Regions from separate parts of the Alteromonas sp. CyTr2 genome, predicted to be linked through region 3. Evidence: predicted binding sites of a transcription regulator. Region 3 holds the regulator's gene; each other region holds the start of a gene.
What was found. The regulator MetJ, encoded in region 3, represses methionine synthesis genes. The targets are predictions, from matches to a motif close to TAGACGTCTAGACGTCTA.
Positions count from the first base shown of each region.

Region 1: the regulator MetJ is predicted to act here: its motif matches at 4,006-4,023, upstream of thrA (bifunctional aspartate kinase/homoserine dehydrogenase I).
Region 2: the regulator MetJ is predicted to act here: its motif matches at 4,072-4,089, upstream of serA (phosphoglycerate dehydrogenase).
Region 4: the regulator MetJ is predicted to act here: its motif matches at 2,425-2,442, upstream of metA (homoserine O-succinyltransferase).

Region 1 is NZ_CAMZMZ010000025.1:7,771-13,461, reverse strand. It holds gene thrC (threonine synthase) at 1-115, opposite strand, end outside; gene thrB (homoserine kinase) at 251-1,195, opposite strand; gene thrA (bifunctional aspartate kinase/homoserine dehydrogenase I) at 1,366-3,831, opposite strand; gene QME20_RS13385 (excinuclease ABC subunit UvrA) at 4,210-5,691, opposite strand, start outside.
Region 2 is NZ_CAMZMZ010000057.1:1,120-6,810, reverse strand. It holds gene QME20_RS18955 (HDOD domain-containing protein) at 1-550, shown strand, start outside; gene QME20_RS18950 (DUF481 domain-containing protein) at 684-1,487, shown strand; gene QME20_RS18945 (DUF481 domain-containing protein) at 1,701-2,459, shown strand; gene serA (phosphoglycerate dehydrogenase) at 2,586-3,815, opposite strand; gene rpiA (ribose-5-phosphate isomerase RpiA) at 4,164-4,820, opposite strand; gene QME20_RS18930 (5-formyltetrahydrofolate cyclo-ligase) at 4,911-5,684, opposite strand.
Region 3 is NZ_CAMZMZ010000009.1:32,058-37,748, reverse strand. It holds gene priA (primosomal protein N') at 1-806, opposite strand, end outside; gene rpmE (50S ribosomal protein L31) at 1,273-1,485, shown strand; gene QME20_RS07265 (hypothetical protein) at 1,691-2,008, opposite strand; gene QME20_RS07260 (malic enzyme-like NAD(P)-binding protein) at 2,688-3,923, shown strand; gene metJ (met regulon transcriptional regulator MetJ) at 4,087-4,419, opposite strand; gene metF (methylenetetrahydrofolate reductase) at 4,581-5,468, shown strand.
Region 4 is NZ_CAMZMZ010000005.1:113,153-118,843, reverse strand. It holds gene metH (methionine synthase) at 1-341, opposite strand, end outside; gene QME20_RS05065 (homocysteine S-methyltransferase family protein) at 351-1,418, opposite strand; gene metA (homoserine O-succinyltransferase) at 1,422-2,360, opposite strand; gene QME20_RS05055 (DUF2802 domain-containing protein) at 2,472-2,906, opposite strand; gene QME20_RS05050 (chemotaxis protein CheW) at 2,966-3,457, opposite strand; gene QME20_RS05045 (chemotaxis protein CheW) at 3,475-4,281, opposite strand; gene QME20_RS05040 (ParA family protein) at 4,289-5,053, opposite strand; gene QME20_RS05035 (chemotaxis response regulator protein-glutamate methylesterase) at 5,082-5,691, opposite strand, start outside.

The DNA.
Region 1 (5,691 bases), on a different contig from region 3:
CTAGGGTAGGAATATTCTCTGGAAAATAAAGCCCTTGGTTTTTACCTAAGCCCCGCTTAACGGCTTCAGCAAAATTTGCTGTGTCCGATGAATCTTTTAAATTTACCAATTCCACTTGCTGTTACCTTTTTATGTGGGCAAATACTCTGCCCTTTTAATCTTTTAAAAAATTATTGTGCTTTTAGGAAATCATCTGCCTTTAAGAAACCATGTACTTTAAGAAACTATATACCTTAAAAAGCTATGTACCTTAAGAAACAATGGTGCCTTGGCTTGGTATTTGGCACACATGGCTAAAGCCATCTTCATTTTGAATGTAGTTCGCTGTTAAATAGGCGGCGACTTTTTCCGCCTGCGCTTTACTTGGACACACGGCAAACACCGTAGGTCCCGAGCCTGAAATACCAAAAGCAAGCGCACCCGCTTGCTCACTAAAAGCACGCGCCTCATCAAAGCCAGGCAGTAGCGATTTTCTGTAAGGTTCGGCTATAACATCGTTCATTACCGACGCCGCCAAATCAAAGTTACCCGCATGTAAAGCGTGAACAAACACGCCTAACTGTCGACCAAAGGTTAGCGCCGTCGCCATATCCACCTGCTTAGGTAAGATATCGCGAGCAGCCGCCGTTGATACGCTAATGCCTGAATAACAAACGGCATAGTACCATTCGTCGTTTAACGGCAACGACAGCGTGACAGGCGCATCGCTACCTGTCATTAACGTCATACCACCTAAGTAACAGGGAGCAACATTATCATAGTGAATACTACCGCTTATTTGGCCTTCTAATTCGCCCATCATTATAAGCAGAGTATCTTCATCGAACGGGGTGTCGAAGTAAGCATTTAGCGCTGCAAACGCTGCCACAATAGAGCTTGCGCTTGAACCCAACCCGCTGCCTATTGGAAGGTTTTTATGAAGCGTAAGCGCAACAGGAGAGGTTGTTTTTCCAGCCTTTTCCATTTGCTCACAGAAATAGTGATAGCACTTGGTTACAATATTACTGTCTGCATCGCCCGGGAGTTTGTGAGCAAAGCGCCCCACCGTTTCTAATGAAAATGACTCAGCCGCCTTTATTTCAACTTCATCACCTAGCTTAGTGCCATCAACGGGCGCAAGCGCTGCGCCCAGTACGTCAAAGCCTAAGCTCACATTTCCTATTGATGCCGGCGCGAAGGCCGTGAATGCTTTCATATTATTACTCTTACTTCGCTTGTGGCGTGCTCTTTATATTAGCGCTTCAAATTAGCTCAATAAATTAGCGCTTTAAATCGATGCCACAACATTACTGGCCTAAGTCACACCTTCGAATATCTTACTTTAGCCGCCTATCTACGCTAAGCAAGCTAAGCGTTATTTAGCCCTTAGTGCGCCATTTGCTTCCACGGCATAGTACGCAGAATGTCAGCAAACACCCCAGCTGCTGTTACCGTACCACCTGCTCCATATCCTCTAATTACATAAGGGATTGGGCTATAGTAGTCACTGTTAATCGCCAGCGCGTTTTCACCGTCTTTTACCTGCGAAAGAGGGTTACTTGCCGGTACAGCCTGAATGCTTACTTTGCATTTTCCGTCTTCAATGCTGCCGATATAACGAAGCACTTTACCTTCTGCTTTAGCCGCTTCAACCTTTTCACCAAACGACGCATCTAACTCTGGCAGCTGCTGCATAAACTCGTCAATTGAACACTCTTCGGCAAAACCTTTTGGCAATACAGACTCAATTTCAATATCAGATAGTTCTAACGCTAAATCAGCTTCACGAGCCATGATAAGCAGCTTGCGCGCTACGTCCATGCCGCTTAAGTCATCGCGCGGATCAGGCTCTGTGAAACCGTTGTCTTTGGCTGTTTGTGTCGCTTGCGACAGGCTCATGCCCTCTTCAAGTTTGCCAAATACATAAGACAAACTGCCCGATAGAATTCCTTCAAAGCGGTGTAAGGTGTCGCCAGCGCTGAATAGCTTTTGCAAGTTATCAATAACCGGTAGCCCTGCGCCGACAGTGGTTTCGTAAAGGTACTGACGATTTGTCGATTGCGCGGTCTTGCGAAGCTTGCGATAGTAAGACATCTCACTGGTATTCGCCTTTTTGTTTGGCGTTACCACGTGAAAACCGCTTTCCATCATATCTACATATTGCTGTGCAATCGCTTCGTGACTAGTACAGTCAACAATCACTGGGTTTACCAGACTATTGTCGTTAGCGAACTGATGCAGGCGCTCTACGCTTAATCCTTCGCTTGCCGATTCAAGTGCCGATTTCCAGTCACCGCTTAAATCAATACCTTGGCTGTTTAACAGCAGTTTACGACTGTTCGCAATGCCATAAACACGCAGCTGAACATTGCGTTTTAACAACGCAGGCTGTTGTTTTTCAATTTGGCCTAGCAGTTCGGTTCCCACATTGCCACACCCTACTAGGAATACGTCAATGGTATGGCGGTCAGAGAAAAAATTCTGGTGAATAACCTTTACCGCTTTCTTAGCACGCTTGCTCTCAATTACCGTTGAAATAGAGCGCTCTGAAGAGCCCTGAGCAATAGCAACGTTGTTCACCCGCGCTTGGGCAAGCGAGTTAAAGAAACGCGCAGCCAACCCTTTGGTTTGACGCATACCGTCACCAACCAAAGTAACAATGGCTAGGTCATGACGCACTTCAATAGGATCTAGCAATTGATTTTGAAGCTCTAGCGCGAACGCATCTTCAAGAAGCGTTAACGCTCGGCTGGCGTCTTTGCTTTGGATACAGAAACTGATTGAGTATTCTGAAGAAGACTGGGTAATAAGGCTTATTGAAATATTGGCGTTCGACATCACCTCAAACACACGACTTGCCATACCTACCATGCCTTTAAGGCCAGGACCTGCGACGTTAAACATGGTGACGTTATCAAGCTGTGAAATACCTTTAACTGACGTCCACACCTCGCTTTTTTCATTGCTGATTAGCGTACCTGGCGCAGCTGGGTTTAGCGTGTTTCTGATCAAACAAGGGATGTGGTGTTGGGCAATAGGACCGATAGTTTTCGGATGAAGTACCTTGGCACCGAAATAAGACAGCTCCATCGCTTCTTGATAGGTAAGCTTGTCTAACAGCACTGCCCCTTCAACTTGATTTGGGTCAGCGTTATAAACACCGTCTACGTCTGTCCAAATTTCACAGCAGTTTGCGTCTATACACGCCGCTAAAATGGCCGCTGAATAGTCTGAGCCGTTACGCCCAAGCGTGACTTTCTCGCCCGCTTCGTTAGCAGCAACAAACCCCGGCATGACAAGAAATTCACTGCCGTCAGTAGGCACATCAGTAAAGCGTGCTTTACTAAGCGATACATCGGCAATGCTGTCTAGGTAATCGCCCTCGGCAAGCACATACTTAACCGGGTCGATAACGCGATTAGCGATACCTTTAGCCGATAGAATAGCGCTAAAAAGCGTCACCGAGATGTACTCACCAATACTTAGAATACCGGCAGCAACATTATCAGGTGCAACACCAAGCAGCTTGATACCTTCAAGGTGCTGTTTTAATACTGAAAGGTGACCATTAATGAATTCTACCACGCTTGCATGTGCAAACCCGTCGAGTTCTTCGTTTAGGTTGTTGGCGATGCCGGTAACCGTGTCGTTCAACTTATTGAATAACGGCTGGAAATCTTCACCCGCGGCTGCTTGTTCACATAGTAGTGAAAGCGCGTTCGTTACCCCCTTTGGGGCAGAGAGTACAACCGCAGCACCGTCGGTTTGGTGGGTCGCCGTGCTAATCTCCATAACGCGCATGTATCGCGGTGCATCGGCTAGAGAAGAACCCCCAAACTTTAAGACTTTCATATGCTGCTCCTTAAGGTTACGCATGCTAAAACGTGTGTAAAAAAAAGCCCGCTCTGTGTTAGGCGGGCTTTCGTTGTCTTTTGCTTACTTGCACTAGTCAGCGACCGCCCTTTTTAAGGTGGTAATTAACATAATGGTGGTGCGAGTAAGTAGAATCTTTTTCATACGAGCAATTTGCCGTATAGACGTCTATATGTCAACCGCAGTTTTCACTACACTGTGTTGCAAAATATGAAACACTCTTCAATTAATATTTCTTTTTAAGGTACAAATACGAGTTCAAGCTGTTATTAGTCGACTTACTAGTACTCTGATAGCTTTAAAACCTGCTTATTTCTAAGATCATTCAAACAGAACTCATCCAGTGAAAACCTTTCTTTAGGCCAAACTCGCCTTCAAAAAAGGGGCTGTTGCACTTTGTTGGATCTCAGCAACCTCCTCTGGGCTACCTTCTGCAACGATTTCTCCTCCCTCATCACCTGCGCCTGGCCCCATATCTATAATGTGATCGCAAGCCCCAGCTACCTGCATATTGTGCTCAACCATCACCACCGTATTCCCCGCTTCAACTAGTGTGGTTAAATGCTGCATAAGTAGCGAGGTGTCTGAAAGGTGTAAACCTGTTGTAGGTTCATCGAGCACATAAAGGGTATTAGCATTTTGAGCACGTTTAAGTTCTGACGCTAATTTAATGCGCTGCGCCTCGCCGCCTGATAATTCAGTAGCACTTTGCCCCAGGGTTAAATAGCCAAGCCCTACATTCATTAGTGTTTGAAGCCCCCGCGTAATGACTTGATTACTATTAAATACAGATAGCGCTTCTTCAACCGTAAGCGATAGTACATCAGCAATAGAGTGTTCGTTGTAACCGACTTCCAGTACGTTATCGTTAAAACGCTTACCGTTACAAACGGTACAGGGGGAATAAACACTCGGCATAAACAGTAGTTCTACCGATACCACACCCAAACCTTCACAATGTGGGCATCGCCCTTTTGCGACGTTAAACGAAAAATGACCCGCATCGTACCCACGGGATTTTGCTGCTTCGGTTGAAGCAAATAAACTTCTGATTTGATCAAATATACCGGTATAGGTTGCCAATGTTGAACGAGGTGTCCTGCCTATGGGAGACTGATCTACCACAACTATACGGCTTAACGCTTCGAGCCCGCTTTCAATTCGCCCTTGCTGCAGCTCACTTTCATGCGAAAAAGCGTCTTGAGCAAGAAGCGAATTGGCGTCAGTAAGCAGTTCTTTCGTTTCTCTTGTTTCTTGCGCTCGCTTCCCTTCTTTCTCGGCTGTACTTAAACCATCTTTGACCAACTCAACCAATGCTTGGCTAATCAAACTCGATTTTCCAGAGCCCGAAACGCCTGTGACGCAGGTCATCACACCAAGAGGAATATCAATATCAACATGGCTGACATTATTTCTAGACACGTCTTTTAATCGTAATACCCCTGACGAATTACGTTTGATACGCTGACTTAGGGCTTTATTGTTAAAAACATAGTCTGCCGTTGGGGAGTTTTTTATGCTTGCCAGCTTCTTAACCGGCCCACTGTAAACAAGCTCACCGCCGTTCACTCCAGCTCTCGGCCCTACGTCTACAACCCAGTTAGCACCTTTGATAACGTAAGGATTGTGCTCAACAACAAGCAGTGAGTTTCCCGTTTCTGTAATAGTGTGAAGCGCTCGAATAAGCCCTTCTACGTCGCGAGGGTGAAGACCGGATGAAGGCTCATCCATAACAAAGACAACGCCAAATAAGTTCGATTTAAGCTGAGTTGCCAAACGTAATCGCTGTAGTTCTCCTACTGAGATACTTGTTGTGCTTCTATCTAATGAAAGGTAATG
Region 2 (5,691 bases), on a different contig from region 3:
AGCATTTAAACGCTTTGATACTAAGTTAATAAATTTAGACAAACATTGGTATGCATCAGTGTATTGCGGCATGGTGGCCAAAAGTCTTGCGATGAGACTTAACGTGCGCGGAGCAGAACGCTTCTTTGTAATGGGTATATTGCAAAACTTAAGTGAACTGGTCGTGGCCAAGAAAGAAACTAAACGCTATCAGTCATACCTGAATGCTGAGACGAACGGGTTACCGCACGTTAATCAGTTGGAGCATTTCGGTTTTACGTTTGCTCATTGCAGCGGTATCATACTAGAAAATTGGCACTTACCTATTGGGTTGTACTATCCGGTAACGTTCATGAATGATGAAGCTAAACATAAATCTGATGTAGATATCTGCGTCCTGTGTTTAGCAAATCGAATTACGGTAAGTCAGTTAAATAAAGAAAGTTACGCTGACATTGAACTTTTTACCCCTGAGATAGCCAATACAGTAAGTCTCAACATGGAAGTGATAAGCAATTCAATTGAATACGCCGAACAAGAAACGGCAAAAATTGTGTCGCTTATTCACTGAGCTTTCGGTGCAACAACTTCGTTACTTTACTGATAATTAGCAAAATGTAGTAAAGCTCATCCAGAGGATTGGTATAACAAGCGTCGTACTAAGACGTAATCTAAAAACTATAAAGCTCAACGTAAATCAGATTATGTTCAAAAAAATCTTCCGGCCAAGCATTGTTGTTGGCATTGTTTGTTGCTGCGCGTGTGTGCACGCAAGTGCGAGGGATCTTATACAAACCCTCTATCACGCAGACTTCACGCCCGACACCGATGACGAAATTCCTCGTTTTACACTAGACGGTGAACTAGGTGTACTTGTAAACACCGGAAACACCTCAGCTGCCAGTGTGAAAGCCGCGGTCAATGCGGACCATGAAACAGAAAATTGGAGCAGTATCTACTTCGCAGAGTTGCTCTATAAAGAAAGCGGTACGCCAACAACAGAGCGGGACATCAGCGCCCAGCGCTTTTTCACTAGCGCGCAGTTCGACTATAAACTAATGACGCCTGGTCGCCGTCTTTTTATGTACGGTGATTACGAAGACGATCAATTTACCGGTTACGATCACCGTGCTTCGCTGGCAGCGGGCTGGTCTCAGCGCCTCTGGCGCAGTGAAGACAGTGAGTTTCGCTATAGCATTGGTCCTGGCTACAGTTTTATTGAAGCTGAAGAAGATAATGAAAGCGTAGTCAACGATGGCATCATTGTAAGAGCGTCCGCCGAATATAAATACCACTGGAGTTCGGGCGCCAAGTTAAGGCAGTTTGTTAGCACTGAGGCGGGTGAAGAAAATATGAAATCGCGCTCAGAAACTTCGCTTTCAGCCAACGTATTCGGTTCACTGGCGATGAAGTTATCCTTCATACTAAACCATGAAACAGACACCGCCGAAGATGTCGCAGCCTTAAGCACAGAGACCTCCGTGGCGCTGGTCTATCAGTTTTTTTAGTCAATTAGTGTAAATTAACGGGTTATCTTTGGCATTTTACCGTGTTCGCATTGACTGAGAGCTTTGAAAATGTACACTGCGCACCGTTGTTTGCAGTGCTTGCCGCCTCGCGGCACTGTCTAGCAGATCTCTTTAAAAACTCGTGTTGTACCGCCTTGCAGTTCAAAAGGTATCGAGTACAACGAATGGACCGATAATCAATAGGATTGTTCAATGAAAAAGCAAGTGCTTGCATCTTTAGTTGCAATTTCTCTTTCTCCAGCCGCTTTCGCTCAAGACGATGAAGTTAAGCCTTTTACAATGGAAGGCGAACTAGGTTTTATTTCGACTTCAGGTAACACTGAAACCACGTCAATCAGTGCGGGTATACAGGCTCACCAAGAGCTTGAAAAATGGAGTAACGACTACGTTTTAAAAGGTCTGTACAAACAGGAAACTGTTCAACAAGAAAATGATGCAGGCGAGCAAGAAGATATCGAGTTTACTTCTGCACAGAAGTTCTTTGGTTCAGCCCAGGGTAACTACAAACTAGAAAATCCTGATAACCGTTTATTCGGCTTCGCTTCATATGAAGACGACCGCTTTAGTAACTTTAATTACCAATCAACTATTGCGGCGGGTTGGAACCAAAAAGTACTTGAGAACAAGCGCCACACCCTTGAATATTCAATCGGTCCTGGTTACTCATTCATCGAAACTCAGGATGGCGAAGATCTTGACAGCGTAATCGTTCGTGCGTCATCAGCTTATTCTTGGAAAATTTCTGATACGGCTAAATTTACGCAAACAGTAAGTACCGAAGTGGGTTCTGACAACACGAAATCTCGTGCTGAGTCTGCACTTACAGCTACAATCAGCGGTAACCTTTCAATGCGTCTTTCTTTCAAACTTGATCACAACACCAATGTTGACGACGACGTTGAAAAACTAGACACAGAAACTGCAGTTAGCTTAGTCTACAACTTCTTCTAAGCCTACCTTATATGCTCAGCGCACTGAAGTAGGGCTGGGCACTTCAACGCATTGAAGTAAAATCACAGGCATAAAAAAACGCTGCACATTGTGCAGCGTTTTTATTTAGTCTTAAAACAACTCTTCTTAGTGAAGAATACGTGTCTTAATTGTGCCATCAATTTGCTGAAGCTCCGCAAGTGCTTCATAACCACGGTCTTCTTTAACATCAACTACTACATAACCAATTTCTGCGTTAGTTTGTAGGTACTGGGCTTCGATGTTGATGCCTTTTTCTGCAAACGCTTGGTTAATCTGAGTAAGAATACCTGGCTGGTTTTTGTGTACGTGAAGTAGGCGTGAACGACCAGTATGTTCTGGCAGTGACACTTCAGGGAAGTTAACGGCTGACAGCGTTGAACCGTTGTCGCTGTACTTCGCGAGTTTACCCGCCACTTCAATACCAATATTTTCTTGCGCTTCTTGCGTGCTGCCGCCCACATGCGGGGTCAGAATGACATTATCGAACGCGCGAAGCGGCGACTCGAATTCTTCAGTATTAGATTTAGGCTCAACCGGGAATACATCAATAGCAGCGCCGTTTAGTTGGCCGCTTTCCAATGCCTTCGCAAGCGCATCGATATCTACCACAGTACCGCGAGACGCGTTAATCAAAATGCTGCCTTTCTTCATTTGAGACAGTTCTTTTTCACCAATCATATCTTGAGTTTGTGGTGTTTCAGGAACGTGAAGTGAAACAACGTCAGAGGTATTAAGCAGCTTTTCAAGCGATTTTACTTGGGCAGAATTACCTAGCACAAGCTTGTCTTCGATATCGAAAAATTGAACGCGCATACCTAGGTGTTCAGCAAGAATACTCAGCTGTGTGCCTATATGACCATAGCCAATGATACCAAGTGTCTTTCCGCGGGCTTCATATGAGCCGACTGCCGTTTTTTCCCACTCACCGCGGTGAGCCTTGGCATTTTTACTCGGCACCTGGCGAAGTAAAAGGATAATTTGGCCAAGTACAAGTTCTGCAACCGAGCGAGTGTTGGAAAATGGCGCGTTAAACACGGGAATGCCGCGGCGTTGTGTGGCTTCAAGATCAACTTGGTTGGTGCCAATACAGAAACAACCGATAGCCACAAGCTTTTGTGCTGCTTCAACTACCTTCTCTGTAATTTGAGTGCGCGAGCGAATACCAACAAAGTGGGCGTCTTTAATTTTCTCAATTAACTCGTCTTCAGGAAGAGAGGTCTTGAGAAATTCAATATTGCTATACCCATTGCTTTTTAGTGTCTCCAAAGCACTTTGGTGAACACCTTCCAACAACAAAATTCGGATCTTATCCTTCTCTAATGAAACTTTGCTCATGAACTCGCTATCTCTCACTGATGTAATTTTGGTTTGCTTGCACCGCCAATTCAAGACTCTCAGAAACCTGCCAGTATGAAACACAAAGCTGTGTATAACCTGCGCTGCAACGACATCGCTTTGCAGCTCTGAAAGCCTTGCTTGGGCGTTATTGCTACCAAGCTTTTATAATCACGTTGATTGCTTTCGTTATTAAGGAATTGGCCTTAACTAACGTAAAAGTTGAGACGCTTAGTGAACTTCTTTTAAGGACATCTAGACGTCTAAACGGAAACTAACAGAAAACGCGTTAAGTTGAAAGTAGTATTTTGTATAGCTTTTCACCGCACTATACGTCTTACTCAGTTATCACTTAAAGGTTTCAACACCACTATCTGTAGCACTTAGCACTATGTCCGCGCCTCGTAGTGCGAAAATGCCGTTCGTTACCACGCCAGGAATATTATTTATTTTTTGTTCTAGCTCACGAGGATTTAGAATCTCAAGGTTGTGAACATCTAAAATAACGTTGCCGTTATCGGTGACAACACCTTGTCTATATTCAGGATCGCCACCAAGCTTTACTAGCTCTCGTGCTACGAAAGAGCGAGCCATGGGAATAACTTCAACGGGAAGGGGGAACGAGCCCAACACAGGAACGCGCTTGCTTTCATCAACAATACACACAAACGTGGTCGCCGCACCGGCTACAATTTTCTCGCGAGTGAGTGCTGCGCCTCCGCCTTTAATCATATGCTTGTGTTCGGTCACTTCATCGGCACCGTCGATATAAACCGATAGATTGCTGACTTCGTTTAACTCGAATACCTCAATGCCTAAGGCTTTTAAACGCTCGGTAGAGGCTTCTGAACTTGATACTGCACCTTCAATTTTGTGTTTAATTTTACCGAGTTCTTCAATAAAGAAATTTACGGTAGAACCTGTACCCACACCGACAATGCTGTCTGCTTCAACATATTCGATGGCTGCTTTGGCTACGGCTTGTTTTTTTGCGTTCTGATCCATTGTCATTCTCCGACTTATTGTGTTCGCAAGTGTAACTTATAAGCGCACGTGAACCCACAAGTTCGTATGTTCAATTTGTTATAATGACTATCACGGTTTAGTGAATTGCAGTGTGCGCGAGGGCGTCACGATGGCATCAAGGGGGACATCCCATGGTGCAACGGGCAGAGCATCTACTTCTTGAATGTCGTGGGCAATACCCACTAACTTAGGCGTTTTACTAACCGAAAATGAATGTGAATCTGGCGCGCGTTGGGTAAAACTCAAAGTTCGGTCGTAGTAGCCGCCCCCCATACCCAGGCGATTGCCGTTTACATCAAACCCTACAAGCGGCATAAGAATAACGTCGCATTGCCTAACAGGAACGACGTTTTCACACGACAATACTGGCTCTTCAATGTTGTACTTATTCTTCACCAATTGAGAGTGCTGGGTATAAGACAAAAATAACAAATGTCCTTTACATACGGGGTGTAATACAGGTAGAGCGAATTTTTTATCATGTGAAGACTGCCAAATAGACTCGATAAAATAGGTTAAATTGACCTCGCCATCGTTAACCAAATATCCGGCTATGGTCGTGCTGTTATCAAGAAAGGGCAGTGTACGTAGTCGTGAAGCAATGCGCTTAGCGGCGTCCGTATGTTGCTGGTTAGTTAACCCTCGGCGTGCCTCGCGAAGCTTTTTTCTAAGCTGAGCGCGGGCCTGCATGTCTTCATTAGAAACGCTTGTTTGTATGGTTTGCGACGGCGCAATCAGCGTTGGTTTCATTGCTAAAGCTGGTGCTGAAGCCGTTTCCGTTGAATTAATCTTGTTAGACGCCAACGATCTAGAAGTACCGCTTCCTGAAGATGAGGGGGACATGGTAGAG
Region 3 (5,691 bases):
AAGCGCTTTTCAAAGCGTGACACCGTTTGCGGCGTAAGCCCAATTTCTGGCACAAGTATAAGCACTTGTTTTCCGTCGCGCAGTAAGGGTTCGATGGCTTGAAGGTACACTTCCGTTTTACCGCTACCGGTAACCCCTTCAAGCAAACTTACAGCGAAATTGCCCTGCTGACGATTAAGTGCGGCAATGGCAACCGACTGCTCAGTATCTGGAATTGGCTTTTCAGACACCGATAACGAGGCAAGCCAACTGCCTGACTTAAATTCAGGCGCGACTTCTTCAATGCTTATCAATGACTTTTCGACAAGTGCTTTGACCGCAGGTGCGCCATACTGCTTGCGCGCTTGGGACGCTAATAAGGCACCACCGGCCATTGCAGTAAAACAGGCTTGTTGTTTAGGCGCCCGCGATAACGTGTCTGCAGTCGTTTGCTTACCTTCTTCGGTAAGCATTAACATGTCTTGGGGTGTTGGCGCTGCTGACTCGCCTTTGCGTAATAAGACAGGCAGCATGGCGTGTAGCACTTCACCCGGCGCATGATGATAGTACTGCCACAGCCATTGGGCCATTTTCAGCAGCACCCCATCTATAATAGGGCTATCGTCCAGTACCGACTCAATAGCTTTTAGCTTATTGGAGTTTTCAATGTCGCTTTCAGTTTTGTGTAGGGTTTCAGCAACTACGCCCACAAGTTTGCGCGGACCGAAAGGCACAACCACTCTTACACCCGCACTTAGCGCGTTTCCGTGGGTATACGTGAAAAGTTGGCGCAGTGGCACTGGCACGGCAACTTGGATAAAGGCCATTGCGAAGGTTCTACCTTATTTGACGATTGTTACAGCGCGTAATGCGCTTACTAAGCTTCTTATGTTGAAACTAATTATACTGAGGCTTCTTGCAGACCTATACGTTACAGCAATTTACGCTGCTAACAGCTAGCTACACATTTTGCTATTAGCGCATGATTTTGCTACTAGAGCTATGGCCTAGCCTTGAAACACAAATATTTAAACATACTTTACAGGTAAGCATAAAAGGAATGTTTTTTGTTTGGCCTTTTTATACGGCTACCTTTTTATACGGCTGCCTTGTCTAGCTCTCTTGTTTAGCATTTGGCCAAAAACCGCTTGATCAAGGCCCTGCCATCCTTTATTATGCGCCGCTCTTTTGCGATAGGCTGTTCTTTGAACGACTTATCATTTGAATTAAGTAACGTATGGTGTGCGACTTCGGGTTGTATAGCGATACGGCCTTATTATGTGAGGTAACCCAATGAAACAAGATATCCACCCAAAATACGAAGCAATCACAGCAACTTGCTCATGTGGTAACGTAATGAACATTCGCTCTACGCTTGGTAAAGACATCAACCTAGACGTATGTTCTTCGTGTCACCCATTCTACACTGGTAAGCAACGTAACGTTGACACTGGTGGTCGTGTTGATCGCTTCAAGAAGCGTTTCGGTGCATTAGGCAAAAAGTAAGCCTGATATCGAGTTCGAAAAAAGCGCCTTTATGGCGCTTTTTTATTGCTTAAAATTCACGCTTCACACAAACAAGGTGTGCCAAACAGCGCTTTACCGCCGTTATCCTACGTCAGGCCAGTACCTAGCCAGTGTAACAAGCCCTGCAACTCGCCTTTCTGAAAACGTTTTTAGCTTAATTTGCAACATTCAGCGTAACCTGAACTCAGTGAAGGTTTTTAACATTAGATAAATGCCTATCCCAATTGCCGCCACTCACTTTCTTACACTCTTCTTCGCTATCAAAATAAATACCAACGGGTGCTGACTTAATTGACGCTAAAGCAATATTCACTTGGTTTATGAAGTCTATATCCCAACCATTAGTTAACGCCCGCTGCTTCTCCTGCTCAGTATTAAACACGGCAATCACTTGCGGCGCTCTCCAATGCCCTACGTGAGTTAGCCAAACAAATCCATTATTGGTAGATTTTACGCTTTCGCACACATCGGTTAGCACGGTTATTAGTTTTCTTTCTGTCATATCCTCGCCTTCAGCGCGAATTTTGAGTGGGCTTTCACAGGATTTTATCAGAAATATTGGATGGAGAATTAACGAGGTGTCTCCCTGCGTTCTATTTTCCTGATTTGGGTTTCTGTCCAATGCATTTATGAGAACGTAGATCCCTTTGATAGCTTTGTTTTCATCCTCCACACAATAGACCTACGGAATGCTATGGCAAGTCAAAATAAATAGCATGAATGGCAATTATAGCCCCATTTTACTGGTCTAATTAGTATGCCTAACCTACATTGGTATATGAGAATTCTGATCAGATATGTACACAGTGATAGGCTGTGTTAGAGTTGCGATCGGCACTTTGATAGTGAGCATTAATTCTGTGAATAATGCATTACTTTCAAGACTTGTGGCGCTTTTGGGTACATAAACCTGAGGCTTGTATCCATTAAGGTATGTGAACAAAATCAGTAAAGGTTAACGCCTAGTCTGCTTTTCCACATGCCACCTTGGGGCCTATTGATGATTGCTGTAAAACAAAGATCAACAAGCCCTAGTGCTAACAACTATTTATAATCACTTTTGTCATTACTTGGTTGTAACGCGCTTACGTTTATCTACCTATAACTATAACGACAATAAAATAGCTACAGAGCGTGAACGAAAACACCGATGAACCCTACATCTAAGGATACCTTTTTACATGTCAGATTTTAGACAACGCGCACTCGACTATCACGCCAAACCCACACCTGGAAAAATCCGCGTAGAGTTATCTAAGCCAGCAGACAGCGTCGATGACCTTGCTCTTGCCTACAGCCCAGGCGTTGCCGAGCCGGTCAGAGAAATTGCTGAAGATGCAGATAACGCCTATAAGTACACGGGTAAAGGAAACCTGGTTGCCGTTATCAGTAACGGAACCGCAATTTTAGGGTTGGGTAACCTAGGCCCACTGGCATCGAAACCTGTTATGGAAGGTAAAGCCCTTCTGTTTAAACGCTTTGCTGGCCTGGATGCCATTGACATTGAAGTGAAGCATCGTACAACCGAAGAGTTCATTAATACAGTAGCGAATATCGCTGACACATTTGGCGGCATTAACTTAGAAGACATTAAAGCGCCTGAATGCTTTGAGATTGAACAAGAGCTAATTAAGCGCTGTAAAATTCCGGTATTTCATGATGATCAGCACGGTACCGCTATTGTAACTGCAGCGGGCATGCTTAATGCTCTGGAAATTCAGGGTAAAAGCATAGAGAGCGCTAAAATTGTGTGTATGGGTGCCGGTGCAGCAGCGGTCGCTTGTATGGAACTGCTTATAAAGTGTGGTGCCCAGCGTGAGCGTATTTATATGCTAGACAGAAAAGGCGTTATCCATACTCGTCGCGAAGACTTAACTGAGCACAAAAAGCTATTTGCTAACAATACTGACAAGCGTACGCTTGAAGATGTAATGGAAGGTGCGGATATTTTTGTTGGTGTGTCTGGACCGGATGTTTTACCACCAGAAACACTGGCCTTGATGGCTGAAAACCCAATTGTATTTGCATGCTCTAACCCAGATCCTGAGATAAAACCTGAACTTGCTCACGAAGTACGTAAAGATCTTATCATGGCTACCGGACGCTCGGACTACCCTAACCAGGTTAACAACGTACTGTGTTTCCCGTTTATTTTCCGTGGAGCACTAGATGTTCGTGCAACGGCCATTAACGATGAAATGAAAGTAGCGGCAGTAGAAGCCCTTCGTGCTATCACGAAAGAGCCTGTACCAGAAGAAGTACTAGCTGCCAGTAAGAGTACTAGTCTGACATTTGGTAAGGAGTACATTATTCCTAAACCTATGGACCCGCGTTTATGCGAGCGTATTGCTACCGCCGTATCTAAGGCTGCGATTGAATCTGGCGTTGCACGCGTGCCTGAAAGCCCAGAAGAATAAAATTCTGGCGCATAAGGCAAAAAAATGGAGGGGCTAGTGCTCAACCTTTATTTGCTAAAAAGTGCGCTTCGAGAATACAAGTACATAAAAAACGGCGCCGTGTTGTAGGTTACCAACTAGCAATAACTTACAACAAAGCGCCGTTTCTCTTTAATACCAAATATCAGTCGTCTTCCGACACATCGTTTTCGAAGCTTGGATCAATGCCCATTTCTTCCATAATGCGTCTTGCTTCAGCCGGTACGCGATTGGGATTGTCTTTGCGCAGGTCATCATCGTTAGGCAATGGTTGACCGGTAAACGCATGCAAAAATGCTTCGCACAACAGTTCTGAATTAGTGGCGTGACGCAGATTATTGATTTGGCGGCGAGTACGCTCATCAGTAAGCGCCTTAAGCACATTAATAGGTATAGAGACAGTGACTTTCTTTACCTGTTCGCTCTTCTTGCCATGCTCTGCGTAGGGGTGAATATATTTACCGTTCCATTCTGCCATTGTACTAACTCGGTCTACTCTTTTTTATGTTATGAAGAGAAATTCTAAACAAGTTCACGAAAAGGTCAATTGAGCAGTGTAAACCTCTTGACGTCTAGACATATATTCTTTAATTTAGACGTCTAAACGTCTATAAGAATACATTTTTGAGAGAAAAAGCCATGGTTTCTTACGCACAAGGTATCGATGCATTAAACCAGTCCCTGTCGGAACTGCGTGATATTGATGTATCTTTTGAATTCTTTCCGCCTAAAACGGAAGCCATGGAACAGACCCTGTGGAAGTCAGTTGAACGTCTCGCGCCACTAAAGCCAAGCTACATGTCGGTAACCTACGGCGCGAATAGCGGTGAGCGTGACAGAACCCACGACGTTGTAAAACGCATTCAGCAGCAAACCGGTGTAGCAGCTGTTCCTCACTTGACCTGTGTTGATGCTAGCCGAGATGAACTTAAACAAATTGCTAAAGACTACTGGGATTCAGGCATTCGCCGTATTGTTGCGCTTCGTGGCGATTTACCGCCAGGAGTAGAAAAGACAGAGATGTATGCCTCTGATCTTGTTGCCTTGCTAAAAGACGTTGCCGATTTTGATATTTCTGTTGCTGCCTATCCAGAGAAGCACCCTGAAGCACCAAATGCGCAGTTTGATTTACTAAACCTTAAGCGCAAAGCAGAAGCAGGTGCCACAGAAGCGATAACCCAGTTCTTTTTCGATACGAGTGTGTACCTTCGATTTAGAGACCGTGCAGCCGCAGCGGGTGTCGACTTAGATATCGTTCCGGGTATTTTGCCGGTAACCAACTACCAAACACTGGTGAAATTTGCGGGGTTCACAAATGTTCATGTGCCGGGATGGTTGCACAAGATGTTTGACGGCCTTGATGCCGACGACCAAGCTACCCGTAATCTTATAGGCGCTAACATTGCTATGGACCAAGTTAAAGTACTCGCTAAAGAAGGGGTAAAACACTTCCATTTCTATACTTTGAACCGTAGTGAATTGAGCTACGCCATCTGCCACATGCTCGGCGTGCGTTCAGGCGCTTAATAAATAACGACAATCAGGACCGTGCTTACGTTGTTTAATGAAGTACTCCACAAAAGGCGCAGTCAATGCGCCTTTGTTGTATAAAGCCTGCATTAAACTTTGCCACCAAGGCCGCCCGCAGTTACCATCTGATATAACATGTAATGAACTATCGATGCTTTATAACAGTACGCATAGATAAAACCGCGCTGTTTACCATTTACACGGTATCGTCAGGAGAAAT
Region 4 (5,691 bases), on a different contig from region 3:
CCTTCTTTTAAGCTAATAGAGTTAACAATCGCTTTGCCCTGTACACACTTAAGTCCTGCTTCGATAACATCCCATTTAGACGAATCGATCATAATAGGTACGCGGCTAATATCAGGCTCAGAGGCGATTAGGTTCAAAAAGGTGATCATGGCCTGCTTAGAATCAAGCATGGCCTCATCCATATTGATATCGATGATCTGCGCGCCGTTCTCTACTTGTTGCCTTGCGACATCAAGTGCAGTTTCATAATCACCTTCAAGAATAAGTCGTTTAAAACGAGCGGAGCCTGTTACATTGGTACGCTCACCGATATTAATAAATGTAGAAAATTCTGCGCTCATAATGCCCTCCTAGTGTACAAACGGCTCTAGGCCTGACAAACGCATTTTGGGTTCGAACTGTGGCACTTTTCTTGGCGCAATTCCATTGACCGCGTTAGCAATATCGCGAATGTGTTCCGGCGTACTGCCGCAGCAGCCACCTACAATATTCACTAGCCCAGACTGCGCCCATTCTTTGATGTGCTCGGCCATTTCAGGGCCTTCCATGTCGTATTCACCAAACTCGTTGGGTAAACCAGCGTTAGGGTGCGCTGAAATTAAGCACTCACTAACAGTAGCAACTTCATCTACGTATTGGCGCAGTAAGTCTGGTCCAAGAGCACAGTTTAAGCCGAATGAGAATGGACTGATGTGTCGCATGGAATAATAAAACGCTTCCGCGGTTTGACCAGACAGCGTGCGCCCTGAGGCATCGGTAATCGTGCCAGACACCATAACGGGCAGCAATATACCCAGCTTTTCAAAAACCGACTCTACCGCATAGGCTGCCGCTTTCGCATTAAGTGTATCGAAGATGGTTTCGAGCATGATTAAATCTGCACCGCCTTCAATGAGCGCTTCGGTAGACTCGCTATACGCTTCCACGAGTTCGTCAAAAGTAACATTGCGTTTGCCTGGGTCGTTAACGTCAGGCGAAATTGAAGCAGTGCGATTTGTTGGGCCAAGTACACCTGCCACGAAACGGGGTTTGTCTGGTGTCTTTGCTGTGAACTCATCGGCAGCTTTACGCGCCAATTTAGCTGCAGCTAAATTAATATCACGGGATTGAGCCTGCATATCGTAATCGGCCATAGCGATAGTCGTAGCATTAAACGTATTCGTTTCAATAATGTCCGCGCCAGCTTCAAAGTAATCACAGTGAATTTGATAGATGATATCGGGCTGGGTAAGAACCAGCAAATCGTTGTTACCCTTAACATCGCAGTGCCAGTCGGCAAACTGTGTTCCGCGATAATCTTCTTCTTCTAACTTATGGCGCTGGATCATGGTGCCCATGGCGCCATCTAATATAAGGATGCGCTTTTTAGCGGCTTCTGTAAGCGTTGCTTGCGCGCTAGAATTTGGTCTTTGGCTCACGTGCTACCTCTTTGGCTGTGACTTTTCAGCAAGCTGACTTAAATCGTAAGGCGTGGTCTGATAGACATAATAATTCAGCCAGTTTGTAAACAATAGGCTACCGTGTGAGCGCCACTGTACAATAGGAGACTTGGCTGGATCATCCCCTTCAAAATAGTTTTTTGGAATTACTGGCGTTTGTCCCGCGGCAATATCTCGAAAATACTCATCTTTAAGTGTATCTGGATCGTATTCCGGGTGACCCGTTACAAATACCATGCGCTTATCTTCTGACGCCACAATATAAGCGCCTACATCGTCAGACTCTGCAACAACACTAAGTCCATCGACGCTGTTATACAACGAGGTGTTAATATGCCCATAACGGGAATGTGGTGCGTAAAAAGAAGGATCAAAGCCCCTTAATAGCTCATTATTCGGGTCATTCACTTTGTGTTTAAAGACACCTGAAAACTTTTCGTCTCTAAGCTCTCGTGTAATGCCGTAAAAGTGATACATGGCGGCGTGAGCAGCCCAACATAAGTAAAGGGTTGAGTTCACGTGACGCTGCGCCCACTCCAATATGGTGGTCATGGTTTCCCAGTACTTTACTTCCTCGTAATCGATAAGCGCGAGAGGCGCACCGGTGACAATGAGGCCATCGTATTTCTTATTCGCTACCGCTGAAAAGTCGTGATAGAAAGCATCCATGTGCGATTGCGGGGTATTCTTTGGCGCTTGATTATCAATTCGAATTAAATCCACGTTTATTTGCAGTGGCGTGTTCGATAACAGGCGAAGTAACTGTACCTCTGTTTCTATCTTGTTCGGCATTAAATTAAGAATACCGACTTCAAGAGGACGAATATCCTGATTGGCAGCCCTGTCCATGTCCATGGTAAAAATGTTTTCACCTAGTAGTACATTCTGCGCGGGTAACTGCTCAGGAATACGAATTGGCATAGAGGGCTCCAGTGATAAATTACAATATCTGTATTGTGTCTATAACTGGCGATATGTCAACATCTTTACGTCTAGACGTCTAAACGTTTTTTTCTCTGGTGCTCAAAAATACTAATTATTTTGTTTATGCACCATTACCAACATCTCAGCTTCGGCACGAGGAATGTCGCAGGCTTCAATAATTTCATCAATGCTAGCGCCTTGCTTGACTAAGTCCGCCGCACGCTGATATAGGCGTAGGGAAGGATCTTGAAGCTTGAGTTCTCGAAGCTGGTTTTCAATATCAGTTTGCTTTTCGTCTAACTCTTGAAGGTGTCGAGTGATCACCAAGGTGCGTGCTTGCGCCTCAGTTTGTTGATTATTTGCATTTTTAGCAAGGGCTTCAGTGCGGGCAATAGCCTCTGCGTTAGCATGTTCGCTTTCGCTTAATGCAGAACGCAACTGCTTAATGTGTGAATACAGCACACCCATCGCGGCGATGAGTATAACTACAAGAATACACAGTATGAGTTCTAATAAGGTAGGTGCAGCAAGCTGCCAATCCATGGACATAACCCTTGGGGAAATGTAGGCAATATTATAATCAATACCGCCTATTCATTTATTTAGATGTTGCTAAGCTCATCCCACTCTTCGTCGCTTAACAATTTATTAAGATCTACAAGAATAAGCAGTTCGCCGTCGCGATTACTTACACCTTGGATAAACTTAGCACTCTCTTCAGTACCTACGTTAGGGGCACTGTCAATCTCTGAAGATTTCAAGTAAACCACCTCAGCGACACTATCCACCAGAATACCAACCACCTGCTCGTCAGACTCAATAATAACGATACGGGTATTGTCAGTAATTTCTGTTGGCGGTAATCCGAAACGAGCACGTGTATCAATAACCGTTACTACGTTACCACGCAGATTGATAATACCAAGTACATAGTCAGGTGCACCGGGTACAGGGGCTATTTCGGTATAACGCAAGACCTCTTGAACTTGCATCACGTTGATACCGTAAGTTTCTTCACCTAAGCGGTACGTTACCCATTGAAGGACTTCGTCGTTGCTGTCGGTGGCGTTATTATTTATTCTTTCGTCGCTCATGAACCTGGCTCCCAATACTATGGCGTCTGGTCGTTACTGCCTAAGCCTTTGTTAAGCATAGATATTAATTCTTCAACGTCAATTAACGCGCACATTTTTTCTTTAACCATCCCTGCTAACCAGGGACGCTTACCTGTGGACTCGCGCCATTTAACATCATCGGTAGTCAAATTGACCGTATTGACTAGCTTTTCACTAGCCAGACCCCACGCACTTTCCCCTAACATTATAAGATATCGGTAGTTAAGCGATTGTGCGAGGTTTTCGTCATATTTTTCTGGCATTACCCATTTTGCAGAGTCAACAACACTTAGTTTAGACTCTCTGTGCAACATTACACCCATAAACCAATCAGGTTTTCCAAATAAAGGGCCAATCTTCTCAATTTGGTGGATCCCACCTAGCGACGTCAAAGGCACCGCAAGTGTTAACCCTGCAACCTCAAAGAATAGCGCCTGAAAGCGAAAACCGAGAGTATCCTTTAGTGGAACTTTTGTTTTTTCAGCGCGGTTTAACGCAGCTTCTTGTTCATTTTCTACTAAAGTTTCTGCGTGAGACTGTTGCTGTTCATCTTCAATTGTCTCTGCTTTTTGCGTTTCAATTAACGATGTAACCTTTTCCGCTATCACTTCTTGTTCATTCGATTGCGGCTCACTTTCATTGGCGGTAGAAGCAAGTGCCGTTTCAGCCATCTGCTGAGAAGCCTGCTCGAGCAATTTTGCCGTGCGCGCAGTCACATCTTCCGGTGCTTCTGGCTCTTTGAGGAGGCTATCAAGGTATGCCTCCATCACTTCTTCACGGGCAAAAGGCGATTGCTTGCTCATGTTCTCGTTATTTCTCCAATACCGCTAATAGTTTCTCGTACGCAGACACACCACGTGTTTTGGGGTACGCTGCGGAAATGGGAAGCTGTACTAAACTTGCATCCCTGAAGTGCGTATCGACGGGAATAACCCCTTCCCACACGCGCTCACCATAGTCATTCATTAAGCGCTTTCGCGATGCAAGCGCCGCGTTAGTGCGCTTATCAAACATAGTTGGAATAATCACAGTATCAAAGGATTTGTCCAACGAACGTCCCATAATTTCCATGGTACGAATCATTCTGTCTAGCCCTTTAAGCGCCAGATACTCCGTTTGGGTAGGCACGATAACCTTGTCACACGCTGCAAGAGCGTTAACCATCAGCACCCCAAGCACTGGAGGGCAATCGATGATAGCAACATCAAATTCTCCTGCTATTTTTGCCAACGCTTTTTTTAGGACTAAGCCCATACCTTGTTCGCTACCCATCGTTCTATCTAAGGTCGCGAGCGCCATTGTTGCAGGAAGCACATATAAGTTGTCTAACTTTGTCGGGCACAGACAATCCATAACATTATCGGCCGTAATGTCATTAGACTTAATAAAAATATCGTAAACTGAATGACTTGACGCTTCTGCATCGATACCGAAGTAATAACTCAGCGATGCATGTGGATCAGTATCAATCATGAGCACTCGCTTGCCTTGCTGTGCAAGCAAGCCGCCAAGGCTCACCGTAGTGGTAGTCTTTCCTACACCACCTTTCTGATTCGCTACTGTCCACACTTTCATATTTGCTGTTCCATTACTGTTCAAACTGCTATCGCATTTCGGTTTGAACGCAACTGCTCATATCATCAATGTTTATATTTTTACTGGATATATTGGCAACGGCTACGGCTTGAGGCATACCGTACACAACACAGGAATCTTGGTCTTGAGCCCAAATCGTTGCGCCTTTTTCCTTGAGCATTCGGCATCCTTCTCTGCCGTCAGCTCCCATACCCGTTAATATAATTCCTAATACATCCCCACCATAAGCTTTAGCCAGAGAACTGAAAGTGAGATCAACACTGGGCTTATAATTCACCTTGTCACTCGCACTTGCATCAACAATGGCAATGCGTTTATTCGCACCTATGGTTTCTAGCAACATTTGCTTCCCACCGGGAGCAAGATACGCATGACCTGGCTTTAGAATGTCGCCGTGCTCGGCTTCTTTTACTCTAATCTTACAGTTTGTGTCTAAACGCTGTGCAAATGCCGTAGTAAATGTTCCAGGCATGTGTTGTACAAGCAAAATGGGGTATGGAAACTCTGCAGGTAAAGGAGACAACACTTTTTGAAGCGCCACAGGCCCGCCTGTAGAAGCCCCAATTGCCAAACACTTGTAGTGCTTTCCCGTCGCTCTTACAGACGAAACGGTTGGT